3 linked regions of the Methylicorpusculum oleiharenae genome follow. The protein of the gene in region 3 interacts with the protein of the main gene of each other region in a pairwise test. Links are inferred from orthologs where the notes say so. Each region holds a gene or a part of one and is shown on either strand. Other genes may lie near its edges. The genes, in order: hypB, GO003_RS14565 and GO003_RS06265.

Region 1 (3,008 bases), 2.0 Mb from region 3 along the record:
TCCACCAAATCCGGCAGGCACCTTCATCAGAAACCATACAAGGCCCTACCGGTTGACTCGGCACACACAAACGGCCATACAATTTACAGTCAACCGGCTTGATCTTTCCCATAACGACGCGCGCGCAATCGCAACCGGGCGGCATTTCGCCGACATGACGGCGCGCGTCTTCCCGGAAAGACCCAAAATGCAGCTGAACATCATGGTGGGCAAAATGCGCTTGTAAGGTATATCCAGAATGAGGAATCGTACCGATACCCCGCCACGGTGCATCGGACACCTCAAAAACTTGAGACAGAAACTGTTGAGCACGGCGATTACCTCCGGGTTTGACCACTTGTTCATAACAATTATCGACGAACAAATGGTTATCCATGCGCTGCCGCAGCACCGAGTAAATGGCTGCCAGTAAACTGTCCGGAGTAAAACCGGCAATCGCAACAGGAAGCTGATGGCGCGAAACGACAAACTGCCATTGTTCGGGACCCATCACCGTCGCCACATGCCCTGGCGCGATCAGCGCATCGAAATTCGGCTGCTCTGAATCCAGCAACAAAGCCACTGCCGGCCATGTCAGACGACCGCTGCTCAAAATCAGCAGATTTCCAGGCGCGCCTTCTGCCAGCATTGCGGCCACAGGCGCGAATGTAGTTTCAAACCCCGCCGCAAAAAATACGACGGTTTGCCCGGGATTCTCTTTTGCAATCATCAACGTCTCGATAGGACTGGCAATCGCTCGAATATCCGCACCGGTAGCTTTAGCCTGCGATAAGGTACGAATAGCCTGTTTACCCGCATTGACAGGCACCCTGAGCATGTCGCCGAAGGCGGCCAGGATGATATTTTTCTCTAGCGAAAGCTGTATAGCTTGATAAATATCTTCCTCGGGACAGACACAAACTGGACACCCCGGCCCGGGTATCAGCTCTATCCATTCCGGCAGCACGCTGCGAAGCCCTGACAAAGCAATTGTGCGCTCATGACCCCCGCAGACATTCATGATTTTTGTCGTTTCAGTCACCGGCAATTCGTTTATTTTTACCAGCCATTGCTGAGCACTTAAGGCCATTATCTGCTCTCTCTATGACTTGCTTACAGGATGGACGGGGCTTAATAAAATGCGGGTTGCATGCAACCCGGCATCAGGCTGTCGCACAGGCCGGAATGAAGGCCGATTTTTAACGTGTTGCTTTTGAAGCTGAATCTGCTCTTCCATCCAGTCCAACCAGACATCGATGCCCTCTCCGTTCCGTGCGGACAAATGAAAAATCGGTACCTGATTGGCCAGATTGCGTAAATTTTGCGCTGCCCTTTCATTTGAGAACTCATCCAGATAGGGCGACAAATCTGTTTTGGTAATCAGCATCACATCCGCCGCGCGGAACATCACCGGATATTTGGCTGGTTTGTCATCCCCTTCCGCAACGGACAACAGAATCACATTGAGATGATGACCTAAATCAAAACTGGCAGGACAAACAAGATTACCGACATTCTCAATAAATAGCACATCAATGCCTGAAAAGTCGATTTTATGCAGCGCCTCGTGGACTAAATGGGCATCCAGATGGCATGCCGAACCGGTTGTGATTTGGTGCGCCTGAACACCGTGTGCGCGGATGCGCAGTGCATCATTTTCAGTTTCCAGATCCCCTTCAATCACGGCCATTCGAAACCTTTCCCGACCCTGCACAATCGTGGCTTCAAGTAATGCGGTTTTACCCGAGCCGGGCGAAGACATTAAGTTAATGACCAAAACACCCAGTTGATCAAAATGCATGCGATTATGGTCAGCCTGCAGATCGTTACCGGCCATCAGCCGGGTCAAAACGGAAGTTGCCCCCCCGTCAGCCGACTTTTCCACTGGAATCTGAGACTCGTTTCCTGATGTAATTTGACAACCACAGGTAGTACACATCTGTTTTAACCCTTAACTTGAATGGATTGGTTCAAACTAAGTATCTACTTACCCCCCATTTTTTGGGTGTAGGTGCTTGATTTCAAAGGACGCATGAATACTTCCCTGTAGCTCTCTGCAGCATCCCTGTTGCAGAAGCCTTTTCAATCAATCACCTACACCCGCTATTCCAAGGGGGCGAGTAGTTACCAATCTTAAATTCTTACTCTTTCAAATGAGAGCGCCGACCGATTACCTGCCGCATCCATTCAGGACGCCACAAAAAGCTCAACCTGACTCAAGATGAACTCGCTGCCACTGAGCAGTTGCGTATCCAAACTTTTGCATGCCGGGCATATAAGTCTATTGGGATCAACATCGGCTTCACGTCCGCAATGATCGCATCTAATTCTGACCGGTACGGTGTTAATGATCAGACGGGCATTCGACGCGGCAGTTCCCGCTTTGAGAATTTCAAATGCCTGGACTAGCAAAACCGGCTCGACACCTGATAATGTGCCTAAACTGACAGTAACTCGCGCGATATTTTGAGCATGATGCTGATCCGCAAGCAATTGAACCTGTCTGATCAAATCATCACACAGCGACAATTCATGCATAGTCTGATTCATTGACGGCGAGTTGATCCAGCAATTCCCAGGTGGAAAAGGCCTCCTCTTCATCAACTTTCTGCAGCGCATAACCAACATGAATCAGAACGTAATCACCCACCTGGATCTCTTCATCCTGTAATAAAAACAAATTAACCGTGCGCTGTATCCCTTTAAATAAACAACGGGCTTCAAAACCATTAATTTCAACAATCTGCATTGGAAAAGCCAGGCACATCGCACTACCTCATTCTGTTATATACTCATTAAAACTCACGACACGACTTTAAACAATAGGGCCCTTTTTATGTCTCTGATAGCGATTTACGCCTTCCATACTGAAAAGTCGTTCGACGTGGCTAATGATGCGGGATGTGTCTGTCGAGAACCACCGTGAACCCGTCCATGGGGGCTTGACCGCAGCTTCCCTGCTGCCGACATCCTCGCCAAACACACCCCACACCATCTGGAAACCAGACGTTTTTTCGATTAGAAAGGAG
Region 2 (3,104 bases), 1.9 Mb from region 3 along the record:
TGCTGAATGATGCCTTATATGCAGTCGTCCGCAATAAAATGCTGGTCGACGGCGCCACACAGAATAATTCGGCCGGTTTGTTGATGATGGGTTTTGGCTTATTGTCGTTTCTGGTGGCCGCCGTATTTTTGCATCGCCAGAAAGACATCAAGCGGCTGTTCAGCTACTCCTCCATCGAGCATATGGGCATTATGACATTTGCCTTCGGTATGGGCGGGCCATTGGCAACATTTGCCGCCTTGCTGCACATGACCGTACATTCGCTCACGAAATCAGCGATTTTTGTTACAGTCGGACATGCTGCGCAAGTGGCCGGTACTCAGGATATTAAAAAGATCCGCGGTCTCATCAAAACTCAGCCCAAGATAGGCTGGGGCTTGTTAATAGGGACTGTGGCGATTGCAGGCTTTCCTCCTTTTGGCGTTTTTACCAGCGAGTTTCTAGTCTTATTGGCGACCATGCATAACTACCCCTGGTTGGCGCCCTTACTGTTATTGGGCATAGGCATCGCTTTTGCCGGATTGTTCAGGCATATCCAGCCCATGGTTTTCGGCGAGCAACCTGAAGGTCAAATGCCGGTCAAAGCCAATCTATGGCCAGTGATGTTACATCTGGGGCTGGTGTTTTGGCTGGGTCTAGCCATTCCGGATTTTCTCGCCAACTGGTTTTCACAGGCTACCTTACTGATCTCGGGGACTACGCCATTATGAATGCGTTAAACTGGACTGAAACGCTACGCCAACAACTTGAAGTGTCCGGTATTGTCGTTGATCAGCAAGAATCGGCATACACTCCTCATGCTTTGGTCTGGCAAGTTGCAGCCGAAGCTTGGCAACAACTAGCTGAATTGTCGATGCTTCAAGGCTTGCGTTGGTCGGCAGGCTGGGCTGAGGAAAACGGTGAACAATTCACGGTTCATGCCTTGTTGGAAAAACAGGGTGTTTACCTGCTTACCCGCACCAGCATAGGTTACAAAAAGCCCGAACTACCGAGTCAGGCCACCGTCTATCCTGCGGCAAATCGAAGCGAGCGTCACACTCATGATATGTTCGGCATCAAATTCATTGGGCATCCGGATAAGCGGCCCTGGACACGTCACAAAGCCTGGGATAAACACACTCATCCATTACGTAAAGATTTTCCGGTACAGGGTTCCCCGGAAATCATAACCCCACCCGATATGGATTACCCTTTTATCCGGTCGCATGGGGCAGGGACTTATGAAATACCTGTGGGTCCGGTACACGCCGGGATCATCGAGCCCGGCCATTTTCGTTTTCAGGCAGTAGGCGAGCTGATTCTGAATTTGGAAGAGCGTTTGGGTTACGTGCATAAAGGCATTGAAAAAATCGCCGAAGGCAGAACACCGCAATCTTTGGCGCGTTTAGCCGGGCGGGTATCGGGCGATACCACAGTAAGCCACAGTTGGGCCGCCTGCATAGCTATGGAGCAGGCCGCAGGCTTATCCATACCGGGCAGGGCGGCCCTGATTCGCGGCATTCTTGCAGAGCGCGAACGCGTAGCCAATCACCTGGGTGATATCGGCGCCATTTGTAATGATGTGGCTTTTGTGTTCGCTCAAATGCAATTCAGCCGTTTACGTGAAAACTGGTTACGCACCCATGCAACAGTGTTTGGCCATCGCTTATTGATGGATTGTGTGATTCCGGGCGGGGTCAAATCCGATGTGTCGGATTCCGATTGCCGTCTGATCAAGCAGGACATTATCCAGCTCAGAAAAGAACTGACAGATATCATTACCGCGTTGGATTTAAATTCATCGCTGGAAGACCGCGTTTACACGGCAGGTTTTTTACCGGAAGACATTGCCGCAGCTTTCGGCACCGTCGGTTATGTCGGTAGAGCCAGCGGTCAGGACTTTGACGTGCGAAGAGATTTGGCTTATCCACCTTATGATCAGGTCAAATTTAAAGTCGCTCTGGAAAATCAGGGGGATATCGCTTCCCGATTTTGGATTCGTTATAAGGAAATAATTGCAGCACTAAAACTGATCGAGCAGTTTATCGACTTGCTTACTCCTGGAGAGATTCTGAATGAGTGGCACGTTCCTGTTGCCGGTAGTGAAGGACTGGGAATTGTTGAAGGGTGGCGCGGCGAAATCATTGCATTTGTCCGTTTCGATGGGGACAATAAAATTTCGCGTTTCTATCCACGCGATCCGAGCATTCTCAATTGGCCGGTGCTGGAAAAACTGGTGCTGAACAATATTGTTCCGGATTTTCCGGTATGCAACAAATCCCTGAATGGTTCATATTCAGGGAACGATTTATAGAGAGCGGGCATGTTAAGACTGTTTAAAAAAATTCTTACTACCGGGATTGTTACAGAGCCTGTCAAAGTTCCAAAGGACGCTGAGCTGGAACAATTGGGTATAGCAATCAAACGCCATATCGAACGCAGATATACCGGCAGCATCGCTATAAGGCAAATCGATGCAGGCTCCTGTAACGGCTGCGAGTTGGAAATTCATGCTTTAAATAACCCTTATTATGACATCGAGCGGTTCGGCATACATTTTGTGGCATCACCCCGTCATGCCGACGTATTGCTGGTCACCGGGCCCGTTTCAAGACACATGCAAACAGCCTTGCTTCGCACTTACGAAGCCACGCCAGACCCGAAATGGGTGGTTGCGGTGGGTGATTGCGCCGCTTGCGGGGGCGAATTTGGTATTTCTTATGCCAGTTGCGGTGCCGTATCCAATGTTATTCCAGTTGATGCCGTTATAGCGGGATGCCCGCCCACGCCGCTGGCGCTTTTACAAGGTTTGCTCTCGTTGTGTGAGCGACACTGATCACCGCGTCAATTTTTTATACTGTATTTGCCCAGCCTTTTTTTATTGAGTGTACTCACGTTATGCGTAATTATTCAGCGGAGCAATCAAACAAAGGTGATGCACCGCTTAGGTTGCGGTTGGCGATAGCCAACCCAACAGCCATGTCGGTAATTGTTGGGTTGCGAAAAGGAAGCCTTTTCAATCAAGTACCTAAACACTCTATTCCAAGCGGGGAATATAACCATCGTAATCGAAATTCGGCACCGGGGTGCCCGTCAAAGGACGCCGTAAATTTATCCATGTAGCT
Region 3 (10,401 bases):
CTTTGGAAGTTAAGGTTGGCGATAAGGTGTTGTTTGGTAAATATTCCGGTAATGAAGTCAAAGTTGATGGCGAAGAACTGATCATCATGCGCGAAGACGACATCATGGGTATTTTGGGTTAAGTCCAACACACTGGATTTATCATAAACATATAACATTCAATAGATTAGGAATTAAGATGGCAGCAAAAGACGTAAAATTCGGCAGTGATGCGCGTACATTAATGGTGCAAGGCGTTAACATTCTTGCAAACGCAGTAAAAGTAACTTTAGGTCCTAAAGGCCGTAATGCGGTTTTAGATAAAAGCTACGGCGCACCTACGATTACTAAAGACGGTGTATCGGTCGCAAAAGAAATAGAATTAAAAGACAAATTCGAAAACATGGGCGCCCAAATGGTTAAGGAAGTGGCGTCTAAAACTTCCGATGTTGCTGGTGATGGAACAACAACTGCAACGGTTTTAGCCCAATCAATTTTAAACGAAGGCCTGAAAGCAGTTGCTGCCGGCATGAATCCTATGGATTTAAAACGCGGTATTGATAAAGCGGTTGAAGTAGCCGTCAAGTCTATCGAAGCGGCTGCAACACCGTGTACAGACAGCAAAGCGATTGCTCAAGTAGGCACGATCTCTGCTAACTCTGATGAGTCAGTCGGTCAAATCATCGCAGAAGCGATGGAAAAAGTCGGTAAAGAAGGCGTTATCACTGTTGAAGAAGGTTCAGGTTTAGAAAACCAATTGGACGTTGTTGAAGGTATGCAGTTTGACCGTGGTTATCTGTCGCCTTACTTCATCAACAATCAAGACAGCATGAGTTCTGAGCTGGAAAGCCCCTTTATCCTGCTGTACGACAAAAAAATCTCCAACATCCGTGATTTATTACCGATATTGGAAGGCGTTGCCAAATCAGGCCGTCCACTATTGATTGTTGCTGAAGATGTTGAAGGCGAAGCTTTAGCTACGCTGGTTGTCAACAACTTGCGCGGTATCGTAAAAGTGGCTGCGGTTAAAGCGCCAGGATTCGGTGACCGTCGTAAAGCCATGTTGGAAGATGTTGCTATATTGACCGGTGGTACTGTAATTTCTGAAGAAGTCGGCCTGAGCCTTGAAAAAGCCGGATTGGAGTTATTGGGAACTGCGAAAAAAGTACAAGTTACCAAAGAAAACACCACTATTATCGATGGCGCAGGTACTGAAGAAAGCATCAAAAGCCGTGTTGCGCAAATTCGCAAACAAGCTGAAGACGCAACATCTGATTATGACAAGGAAAAACTGCAAGAGCGTCTGGCTAAACTGGCTGGCGGTGTTGCGGTAATCAAGGTTGGCGCAGCGACTGAAGTTGAAATGAAAGAGAAAAAAGCTCGCGTTGAAGACGCATTACACTCAACCCGTGCAGCGGTTGAGGAAGGCGTAGTCGCAGGCGGCGGAACAGCTCTGATTCGTGCTTTAAAAGCGTTGGATGGCTTGAAAGGTATCAATCACGATCAAGATGTGGGTATCAACATCCTGCGTCGTGCTATGGAAGAGCCATTGCGTCAAATCGTCAAAAATGCTGGAGACGAATCTTCAGTTGTCCTGAATGAAGTGGCTAAAGGTACTGGTAACTTCGGTTACAATGCCGCAACAGGCGTCTATGGCGATATGATCGAAATGGGTATCCTGGATCCTGCAAAAGTAACTCGTTTTGCTCTGCAAAACGCAGCATCAGTTGCTGGTTTAATGATCACAACTGAAGTTATGGTCGCTGACGCTCCAAGCGACGACAAAGCTCATGGCGGTCCTGATATGGGCGGCATGGGTGGTATGGGCGGAATGGGTGGCATGGGCGGCATGATGTAATTGCTGACCCAAGCTCTTTACGCTTGACCAAAGCCCCGGCTGGATTCAGCCGGGGCTTTTTTATGAGCATAATTTTTATTTAACACGCGCGATGACAGATGACTCAAGCTAACGATCGGAATTTCGATCAGCTCATCGATAAATTCGACCGCAAAATTTACCAAACCGCGAAAGGGGAATGGCGGCTGAAACTATTAAAAGAAGATCTGACGCCTTTTTACGATGCCGCTGATGCACTGACGGTATGGGATGCTGGGTGTGGTTTTGCCCAAATCAGTCTCTGGTTGGCGAAAAGAGGGCATCATCTGACGCTTTGCGATCTGTCGGAAAAAATGCTTGAACGCGCCAGAGAAGCTTTTATCAATGAAGAGGTGACCGCCGAGTTTTATCTGGATTCAGCTCAAAATCTAGCTTTAAAGCTTCCACAGTATGATTTGATCTTGTTTCATGCGGTTCTCGAATGGCTTGCTAATCCTATGCCGACCTTGCAAACAGTTATTGAGCAGGTGAAACCGGGCGGGCACCTGTCCTTGTTGTTTTACAATCGGAATGCCATGGTTTTCGGCAACGTTTTAAAAGGCGGCTGGCGCTGGAAAAACGTATTGGACGACAGTTATCTGGGGAAAGGCTCCAAAATGACCCCGCCCAACCCGCAATACCCGCATGCTGTTATAGAGTTCCTTGAAAACAATCATTTTAAGATCATCACTCATACCGGGTTACGCGTTTTTCATGATTATCTGAATCACGAGACCTTGGCGCAGAGCAACGCTGACGAACTGTTTGAGCTGGAAAGCCGTTATTGCCGGCTACCCACATTCCGCGACATGGGACGCTATGTGCATCTGGTTGTCCAGCGAGCGTAAGCAAGCAGTTCCGGTTTACTGACTATAAGCAATATCGAGCACCGTATACCGAACCGGTTTTTGTTCGATAACAATCGTCACTTCATCGTCATAGGTTTTTTTCAGCAACACCTTGGCGAGAGGAGAATCCAGACTGATATAGTTCTTCGCAGGGTTAAGTTCATCCGCCCCCACGATTCGATAAGTGACCGGCTCACCGGATTCATTTTCCAGTGTCACCCAGGCCCCGAAAAAAATCTTATCCTGATCTGAAGGGGCTTGGGTGACGACGGTAAGCGAGGGCAAACGCTTTTGCAAGTAATGAATGCGCCGGTCTATACCGCGTAATTCTTTTTTGCGATAAATATATTCGGCATTTTCCGATCGGTCACCTTCTGCGGCAGCGGCGGACAGAGCGGCGGTGACGTCCTTGCGTTTGTCCCATAAGCCCCGTAATTCATTTTCCAGCACTTGATAACCGGCTTGGGTGATATACGGGGATGATTTGGCTTGGGGTGGTTTCCAGCGGCTCATGCGATTTTATATTCCGGTTTTTAATATTTTCAGACAACAGAAGCTTTATTTTATATCATAGCCGTTTCTTAAATTATCAACAGTAGGTTCCCCTCATGCAAGTAGCTGAAAATATGGCTGTTTCTATTCATTACACATTGACCAATGACGCCGGTGAAACGCTGGATAGTTCAATTGGCAGCGATGCGCTGGTTTATCTGCATGGACAGGGCAGTATCATTCCCGGACTGGAACAAGCCCTGCTTGGTAAAGCCGTTGGCGATAAGTTAAATGTCGAAATAGAGCCATCAGAAGCTTACGGTGATTACGATGAAGACATGGTTCAAGTGATTCCGCGTCAGATGTTTGAAGGAATCGATGTGATAGAAGTCGGGATGCAGTTCCATGCCGATGTCAGTTCAGGACCCGGTGTCGTGACGGTCATTAATGTCGAAGGTGATGATGTTACCATCGATGGCAATCATCCACTGGCCGGTATGAAATTATTTTTCGACGTGGAAATAACTGATATTAGAGAAGCGACAATGGACGAATTGGCTCACGGCCACGTGCATGGTGCCGGATGCAGTCATTAATAACCGCTATTGCCCTAAAATCACCCGCTGATTTTAGGGCGGCAACGCCAAATGAACATTCAAACACGTTAGCAATAAGAATGATCGGTCAGACCTGAACGTAAGTTGCGGTTGGCGGCGATAGCCAACCCGACGATTGATCATCCGCTTGCTGTTGGGCTGCGAAAAGCTTAAACCTACCCTTTTTATCATCAAACCGGTAATTGCTGCTTTTAAAAGTTGAACGGTAAATTGTATGAAACAGGTTTTTAGAGTCCAAGATCGCTCAATCCTGGATGATTCTCAGGGCGACGGCCTTGAGGCCAATGAAATTTGCGGTCCGACTCTTTGATAGGTAGGTCGTTGATACTCGCATAACGCTGACGCATTAAGCCGTATTCATCAAATTCCCAGTTCTCGTTGCCGTAAGACCGAAACCATTCATTATTTTCATTGCGCCATTCGTATGCAAACCGGACGGCGATACGGTTACCCTCAAAAGCCCACAGTTCTTTGATTAACCGGTATTCGTATTCGGTGGCCCATTTGCGTTTCAGGAAGTCGATGATTTGTTCCCGCCCCACGGGAAATTCAGCCCGATTTCGCCATTGGCTGTCGGTCGTATAGGCTAAAGCAACTTTTTCAGGAGTGCGATTATTCCAACCGTCTTCAGCCATGCGGACCTTCTCAACTGCAGTTTCGCGTGTGAAGGGCGGAAACGGAGGTCGTGATTCAAGCGTCGTGTTCATTGAAAACTCCCTGTTAATCTTGTTGAGTTTAAGGATATGAACATTTATAGGTTTTCTTGAGCAGCGTAAATGTTATAACCAAGGCAACGGATTGATTTTTTGTCCATCTTCAAAGTGGATGGACAAAAAATGAGCCTCAGTTTGTAACTTCCGTTCCTGTCAGTGAAAATGCACTTCTCGTGACTTAACCATATCACTTCGTTTCAAAACGTAGCTGTCCTCATCATCATTCGATATCATTGATCCGTCTTCATTAATCTGAATGAGCGTGCCTTCATTTTCAATTCGATAATGCCGCGTGCTTTGCCCGCCTTTTTTGGGTGTTAAAACAACGGTATGACTCTCTTCATCCCAGGTGTATTTCCCTTTTTCATAAAACTCCCTTGAGGACTCTCTTGCAGGCTGAGTCACCAGCAGATAATTGTTTTTTTGTTTTAAAGATAGCGTCGCTTTTATTCCCGGGCAATCTTTACAAGGAAGAAATCCGTAGAAAACGCCATGAAAGTCCATGCTTTTATCAATAGGGGTTTCATGTCCTGCATGGCCTGCTTCAGTCTGTTGGCTCTTCGCTCGCATTCTGAGGAAACTTTCTTGAGCTTCGAGGTCGGTCGCCGCAAATGCAGGAATAGCAGGGAGCAGACTGCTAAATAGAAACAAAGCCAGATTCTGTTTTAATTGTTTTTTTATTGCTAGCATGATGAGTTTCCGGAAAATAAAAATTGGGTTGTTGTATTCGCGAATTTACCAGATATATTCGATTTGCCAAAAAAGAAGACCTGAATTAACCTGTCTTAAATCCTAAAGTTCTGTTTTTTATGAATAATTAATTTTTTATGTTTATGGAAATGATCGATTAAAGCGGCAAAAATTCATCATAATTTTTCAATAGGGGAGGGGTAGAATTTTTGATGGCTGCAAATGCCGGTAATGTCAGGTCAGGAACTTTTTGTTTAAAGATCTACAGGGATCCAATTGGCTAAAGTAAGGTTACAGTGTTTCTGCTTAAACGTCATTTGACGAAAGCTCAGGCAAATTTCTTTTTCAATCGCCAAAAAACCAATGCTGAAGCCAGAACCATTCCACAAGCGGAACCCATCAGTATCAAACCCAGGAACAAGATCTGCTTGAATGTATAATCCACTAACTCTTTGCCGCTAGCCTGAGTTTGGCGGGTTAGCGAGTCTACTCGAGCCGAGAGTTCGTCAAATTTACCGGTAGCCAGGGTTTGATCAACGGTTTGCAGCAATTTCACCAAATCAAGTGCAGTAGCGTTGATCTGGGCAGCGGCTGCCGTGTATTCGTTGATGCGAAAGGGCTCTGCGTCCGGGTTTGATGGGCGGGATTGGAGTTGCTGTACGACACCTTGAAAAGACTCCAGGGCTGCTTTTGACGCATCGGACATCTGTTTGCCTGCACTAAGAGCGCTTTCGGTCTGTGCGGCGAGACTGACGAGGCCGGGTTGTTGTTCGTTCAACGCTTGAACGATCTGCTGACGTTCATTGCTGATGAGGCCGGGCAGGCTTTCTGCTGTTTGACTTAACCGGTCTGCCGATTCGGCCGCTTGAGCCGTACTGGTCAGCAGTTTTTCCATCTGAGGCATTTCCACCGTTTGGATGATCAGTAATTCGGTTTCCCAGCGGATCAACGTCGGCATATGTCTGGCCAGAAACAGGCCTCTCTCTGCGAATAGGCGAGAGCTAGCCAGTTCTCGAGTAGCGGGGTCCAGACCTGCCAATGGGTCAATGGAGAGCAGGTTGAACACACTGCTGGTAATGCCTGCCTTGGGGCCGCGGTTCATTTGCGAAATTTCGGACGCGAAGCCCAGCGAACCTAGATCTCTGGGGGAGCGAGCATCTGGGTGTTGCTTGTGCCAGTCAAGAATGGCGGCACGCAGTTCAGTGACCTGTTCTTTTTTCAGCGCCGTCTCGGCAATGCGCCAAATTTCTTTCTCCACCTGCTCGGATGCGTGTCGATAAGGTTCAGCTGATTCGTCGGAGAACTTGGGCGCCCAGAAGTCTTCAAAATTCATCCGGTTTAAGCTGGCAAAGATGACCATGTCGAGGAGATTGGCATAACTGTTGGCCCCTGTGGCGATGGCTAATAAATCGGTGGTAATAGCGATGCGTCGTTTAAGCTGGTTGAGTTTTTTAGGCGCCGAATCGTCTTCCCGCTGAAGATTACGCGCAGCGTTATTAAGCGCTTCTATGGCATTATCTGCAAAGCGGAGTAACTCGGATTGCAGTTCAACAGGATCGGGTGCGTCATTTCCCTGATTAATAGCAAATAGGGAGAAGAGGCCTTTTTCCGGCAATTCCAGTGTGCTTCTGATTAAATTGCAACCGCTAGCACTTAATGTTAGCGCCAGAAGCAGAATGACTTTAGATGCCCATTGAGGGTTATTGGGACAGTAAGGCTTAAGCTCGCCGCGCATGAAGAATCAACTCCCAAAGTGATTTCTGATAAATAGCCACATTGCCTTCTGCTGGTAAATGTCTATCCCATTCAGGGTTTGGGAAGCATCGAAAAGCAGTTTAACATCATTCTAGGCCGTAGGTTTTGACTGTACAGGCGGTGCCGAAATCATGGAATCTCTAATTTTGGTCTGCCCAATAAGATTGATTTAACTTAAGCACCGCAATGATATCTAAAAGCACTCATCCCACTCAAAAAAAGTTGAAGTAGACATTGCTTTTAGAAATTACGGGTTAATTTATCAAAATTTATCAGATCTGATTTTTTCCAAACTATATTTATTATTGATATGACAACTCCGTATTTTATGACCATGCTGCCAATATTTTACTTTTACCATGGCTTCTAGATGCCCTACAAAACGTCGTCGCCACATTCGTTACGCGATCAAATTAGACGCCACACTGGTTTTGAATAATGGGCAAAATTTCTCTTGCGAAGTCCAAGATTTTTGCAGTTCGGGATTTTTATTAGGCCTTAAACCATCAAGCCAGATAGTACAATTTTCGGCTAACAAAAAAGTCCAGCTTCGTTTCTCGTTGCATAGAGAGTCCGATGCACGGCAATTTCAACTTGAAGTCAAAGTAATGCACGCAAGTTCCAAAGGCATCGGTGTTTTCATTAAAAACATGCCCCAGGAAATTTTTAATGCCTTAAAAAATGAGGTTTTTAAGGTGTCCGGCAGAACAGCTCAACATGACATTGAGCCAACCGAAGCAGACCCGCACCAGGATAACTTAAAACAAATAAAAATTTGGCTTGATAAAGAGTTGGTTGGGTTGCTCAACAATTTTTTTGAGAGACTGGATGAGGACTTTAAAAAATCGGTTCATAAAATCTCTACTTCAGCACTTGAGGATTTGATAACAACGCTCAAATTTAATTACGATTCAATTACCAGTGAATTTTGTAATTCGGTTTTTTTGGGTGTCGACAGCATGACCGGTTCCAGCATTCAGGAAAACAGGTTAAATGCCGGTACTATGGAAAAGCTTTCTTTGGTTGAAATGGATGATTTTGAAGATTGGTTAAATCTGTCGGCGTCTATCAGACGGTTAACAAAACATTTTGAATATCCACTTAATCAGATAAACAACCAATTGAAACGGTTATTTGGCCATTGGGCCCATGATGTTAAAAACCCAATCAGCCCGGATGCCTTATGTGATCACTTTCGCGAACTTATCCTGCAATTAAATTTAGAAATCACGATTAATCAAACACTTTATTCAGCGTTTGAAAAAGTATTAACGAAGGATTTGGAGGCGTTGTACGAGCATTTTGAGCATCTGTTATCCAAACTGAGTGCTCCCAAGCCTGCGCCCGCCAAAATTGTCAAGCAACCTGAACAGATCGCGATCGACCATGGTTATTTGGGAGATCCGGTCTTTAAGTTTGATACCAACATCGCCAGGACGCTGGTTAAAACGTTTGCTGTTAAAGAAGATGCTGATCTAAAAAAGCCGGCAACAGTTGAAATGTCCAAAACGTTGCCGGGCCTATTAAACCAAAACCAGCCTCATTCAGGAACTACATCATCAATTCGGAACGCAGCGTCTCAAGGGGGTTTTTCCGCCGAAGAAGTCATCGCGATGATTTCGAAAATGTATAAAACTACAGCTGTAGGTGACAGGAATGAGCCCGTTACAAGCAGTTTACTGCACACACTCATTCGAGATAAGTTAAACGATACTACCGGAATACCTGCGTTTTTTTCTAAGCACGATGTCCATAATATCGAGGTTTATGAAAAGTTTTTCGATACCTTATTCAATGACGTGTCTATTTCCTCTGAAATCAAAGCTTACATGGAACGTATGCAGCTATCGCTTCTCGAACAAACGCTGCAAGGTAACCACTTTTTAAGTGCGGACTCGCACCCTATCAGAAACATACTCAATCAATTAGCGTCTTTGGAATCGGCAGTAAAAGAGAATCGAGTCATCAAAAGAACGCCTGTAAAAAACACGCTGGACAAACTGGTCTTACGAATACTTCAGGAGGCGAGCACTAATTCGTCGATATTTGCAGAAGTGGAGCAAGAGCTACAAGAGGTGACAAAGCAGGTCAAAAAATCGTCAGATCTGACTATCAAAAGAATAATCGAACCTTACGAAGGGCAGCAGCTACTGGAGATGGCAAGGCGCCATGTTCAGCATGAAGTTGATAAGCGCATTGCCGGAAAATTAATTCCTAATTGTGTTTTGATGTTGTTGAATTCGGGATGGCAGCATTTATTGGTTTTACTTGAATTGGATACGGAAAAATCAACTGAGGAAAAATCGGCTAATTACCGGGTAGTCGATGATTTGATCCGTTGGCTGTCCTTTCGAGATGCCGGTCTTGAAGCTGAATACTACGCGATTAGTCAAACCATTACTTTTATAGATGAGAAACTCGGTTCGTTTGCACCCAATGCTTTTAATCACTTTAAAGTCATTGAAGATTTAAGGCGTTGTTTGATAGGTGCCGAATCGCTTGCCGAGAGAAAACGCCTGGAAATAGTCTATGTTGACAGGATTTTACAACCTGAATCCCCAAACAAAAGCCGCCCTATGGATCTTTGGGCTCTTCAGGTGGAGCAATTAGAAGCAGGTGAATGGATAACCTTGTTTAGAAAGCCGGATTTATTCGTGCCTCTTAAGCTCGTGTGGAAAGGACAATTTCCGGAAATTTTAGTCTTTGTTGATAGGGATGGATTAAATAAAACGGAACTGACCAAAATGGAATTGACTGAACTTCTGCGCAACGGAGGGGCAAGCACAATGGAAAATCCGGATGAGCCGTTGATGGACCGCACTACGCAGGTAATGCTGCAGAAAATGCATGAAAAGCTCATATACAACGCAACCCATGATGCTGTTACCGGCTTGTTAACAAGAGATGAGTTTATTAAACAGTTGAAATACGAGCTCGCAAGACAAGGCGACAACCAGCATCTGCTTTGTCATCTGGAAATCCAGGATTTCCAGATGTTAACCATTGTGTGCGGATTAGAAGCAGGTAATCAACTGTTGATGAGCATTACACACATGTTGACCCGTCATTTAACGAATAACGAAATGCTAGCTCGTTTAGGTGATAAAACGTTCGGAATTTTGTTAAAAAACTGCACAAAGCTAGAAGGTTTGGACCGGGCTCGGTCATTAGTCAACCTTATCACCGCAATCCATTTTGATTGGGAAAATAAAAGTTATCCAATTAATATCAACATGGGATTGGCTCCCTTTATAGTAAACGGCTTTGATGCCCAACAATTTTTGCAGCACGCTGTTTCTGCCTGCATTGTCAGTGAACGGTCCGGAAATAATCAGATCAAACTGTTCTGCGAAGAAGACGAAGATTTAAAAAACCAATATAAATTACAGGAATTTGCCGGGCAGATAGATAAAGTACTGTCGGAAAACAGG

Evidence for each region.
Region 1: the proteins of GO003_RS06265 (region 3) and hypB interact in binary tests that used the Escherichia coli proteins (3 or more experiments, as listed by UniProt). The link is inferred for Methylicorpusculum oleiharenae from one-to-one orthologs.
Region 2: the proteins of GO003_RS06265 (region 3) and GO003_RS14565 interact in binary tests that used the Escherichia coli proteins (3 or more experiments, as listed by UniProt). The link is inferred for Methylicorpusculum oleiharenae from one-to-one orthologs.

The regions. Positions count from the first base shown.
Region 1 is NZ_WUTY02000001.1:3,322,739-3,325,746, reverse strand. The notes cover bases 1-2,830. They hold hypB (hydrogenase nickel incorporation protein HypB), read right to left. Parts: upstream 1,919-2,830; coding sequence 1,082-1,918; downstream 1-1,081. Other genes in these bases: GO003_RS15045 (HypC/HybG/HupF family hydrogenase formation chaperone), read right to left, coding at 2,510-2,746; hypA (hydrogenase maturation nickel metallochaperone HypA), read right to left, coding at 2,167-2,517; hypD (hydrogenase formation protein HypD), read right to left, coding at 1-1,069. UniProt on the Escherichia coli protein: Involved in the maturation of [NiFe] hydrogenases. Required for nickel insertion into the metal center of the hydrogenase. Exhibits a low intrinsic GTPase activity, which is essential for nickel insertion.
Region 2 is NZ_WUTY02000001.1:3,235,355-3,238,458, forward strand. What follows is about bases 1-2,999. They hold GO003_RS14565 (hydrogenase large subunit), read left to right. Parts: upstream 1-706; coding sequence 707-2,293; downstream 2,294-2,999. Other genes in these bases: GO003_RS14560 (hydrogenase 4 subunit F), read left to right, coding at 1-710; GO003_RS14570 (NADH-quinone oxidoreductase subunit B family protein), read left to right, coding at 2,303-2,815.
Region 3 is NZ_WUTY02000001.1:1,346,509-1,356,909, forward strand. Bases 2,295-5,051 are described here. They hold GO003_RS06265 (FKBP-type peptidyl-prolyl cis-trans isomerase), read left to right. Parts: upstream 2,295-3,311; coding sequence 3,312-3,791; downstream 3,792-5,051. Other genes in these bases: GO003_RS06255 (methyltransferase domain-containing protein), read left to right, coding at 2,295-2,703; greB (transcription elongation factor GreB), read right to left, coding at 2,719-3,216; GO003_RS06270 (nuclear transport factor 2 family protein), read right to left, coding at 4,040-4,519; GO003_RS06275 (copper resistance protein NlpE), read right to left, coding at 4,679-5,051. In the rest of the region: co-chaperone GroES, read left to right, coding at 1-122; groL (chaperonin GroEL), read left to right, coding at 179-1,837; more of GO003_RS06255, read left to right, coding at 1,936-2,294; more of GO003_RS06275, read right to left, coding at 5,052-5,215; GO003_RS06280 (hypothetical protein), read right to left, coding at 5,544-6,950; GO003_RS06285 (DUF1631 family protein), read left to right, coding at 7,330-10,401. UniProt on the Escherichia coli protein: Folding helper with both chaperone and peptidyl-prolyl cis-trans isomerase (PPIase) activities. Chaperone activity prevents aggregation of unfolded or partially folded proteins and promotes their correct folding.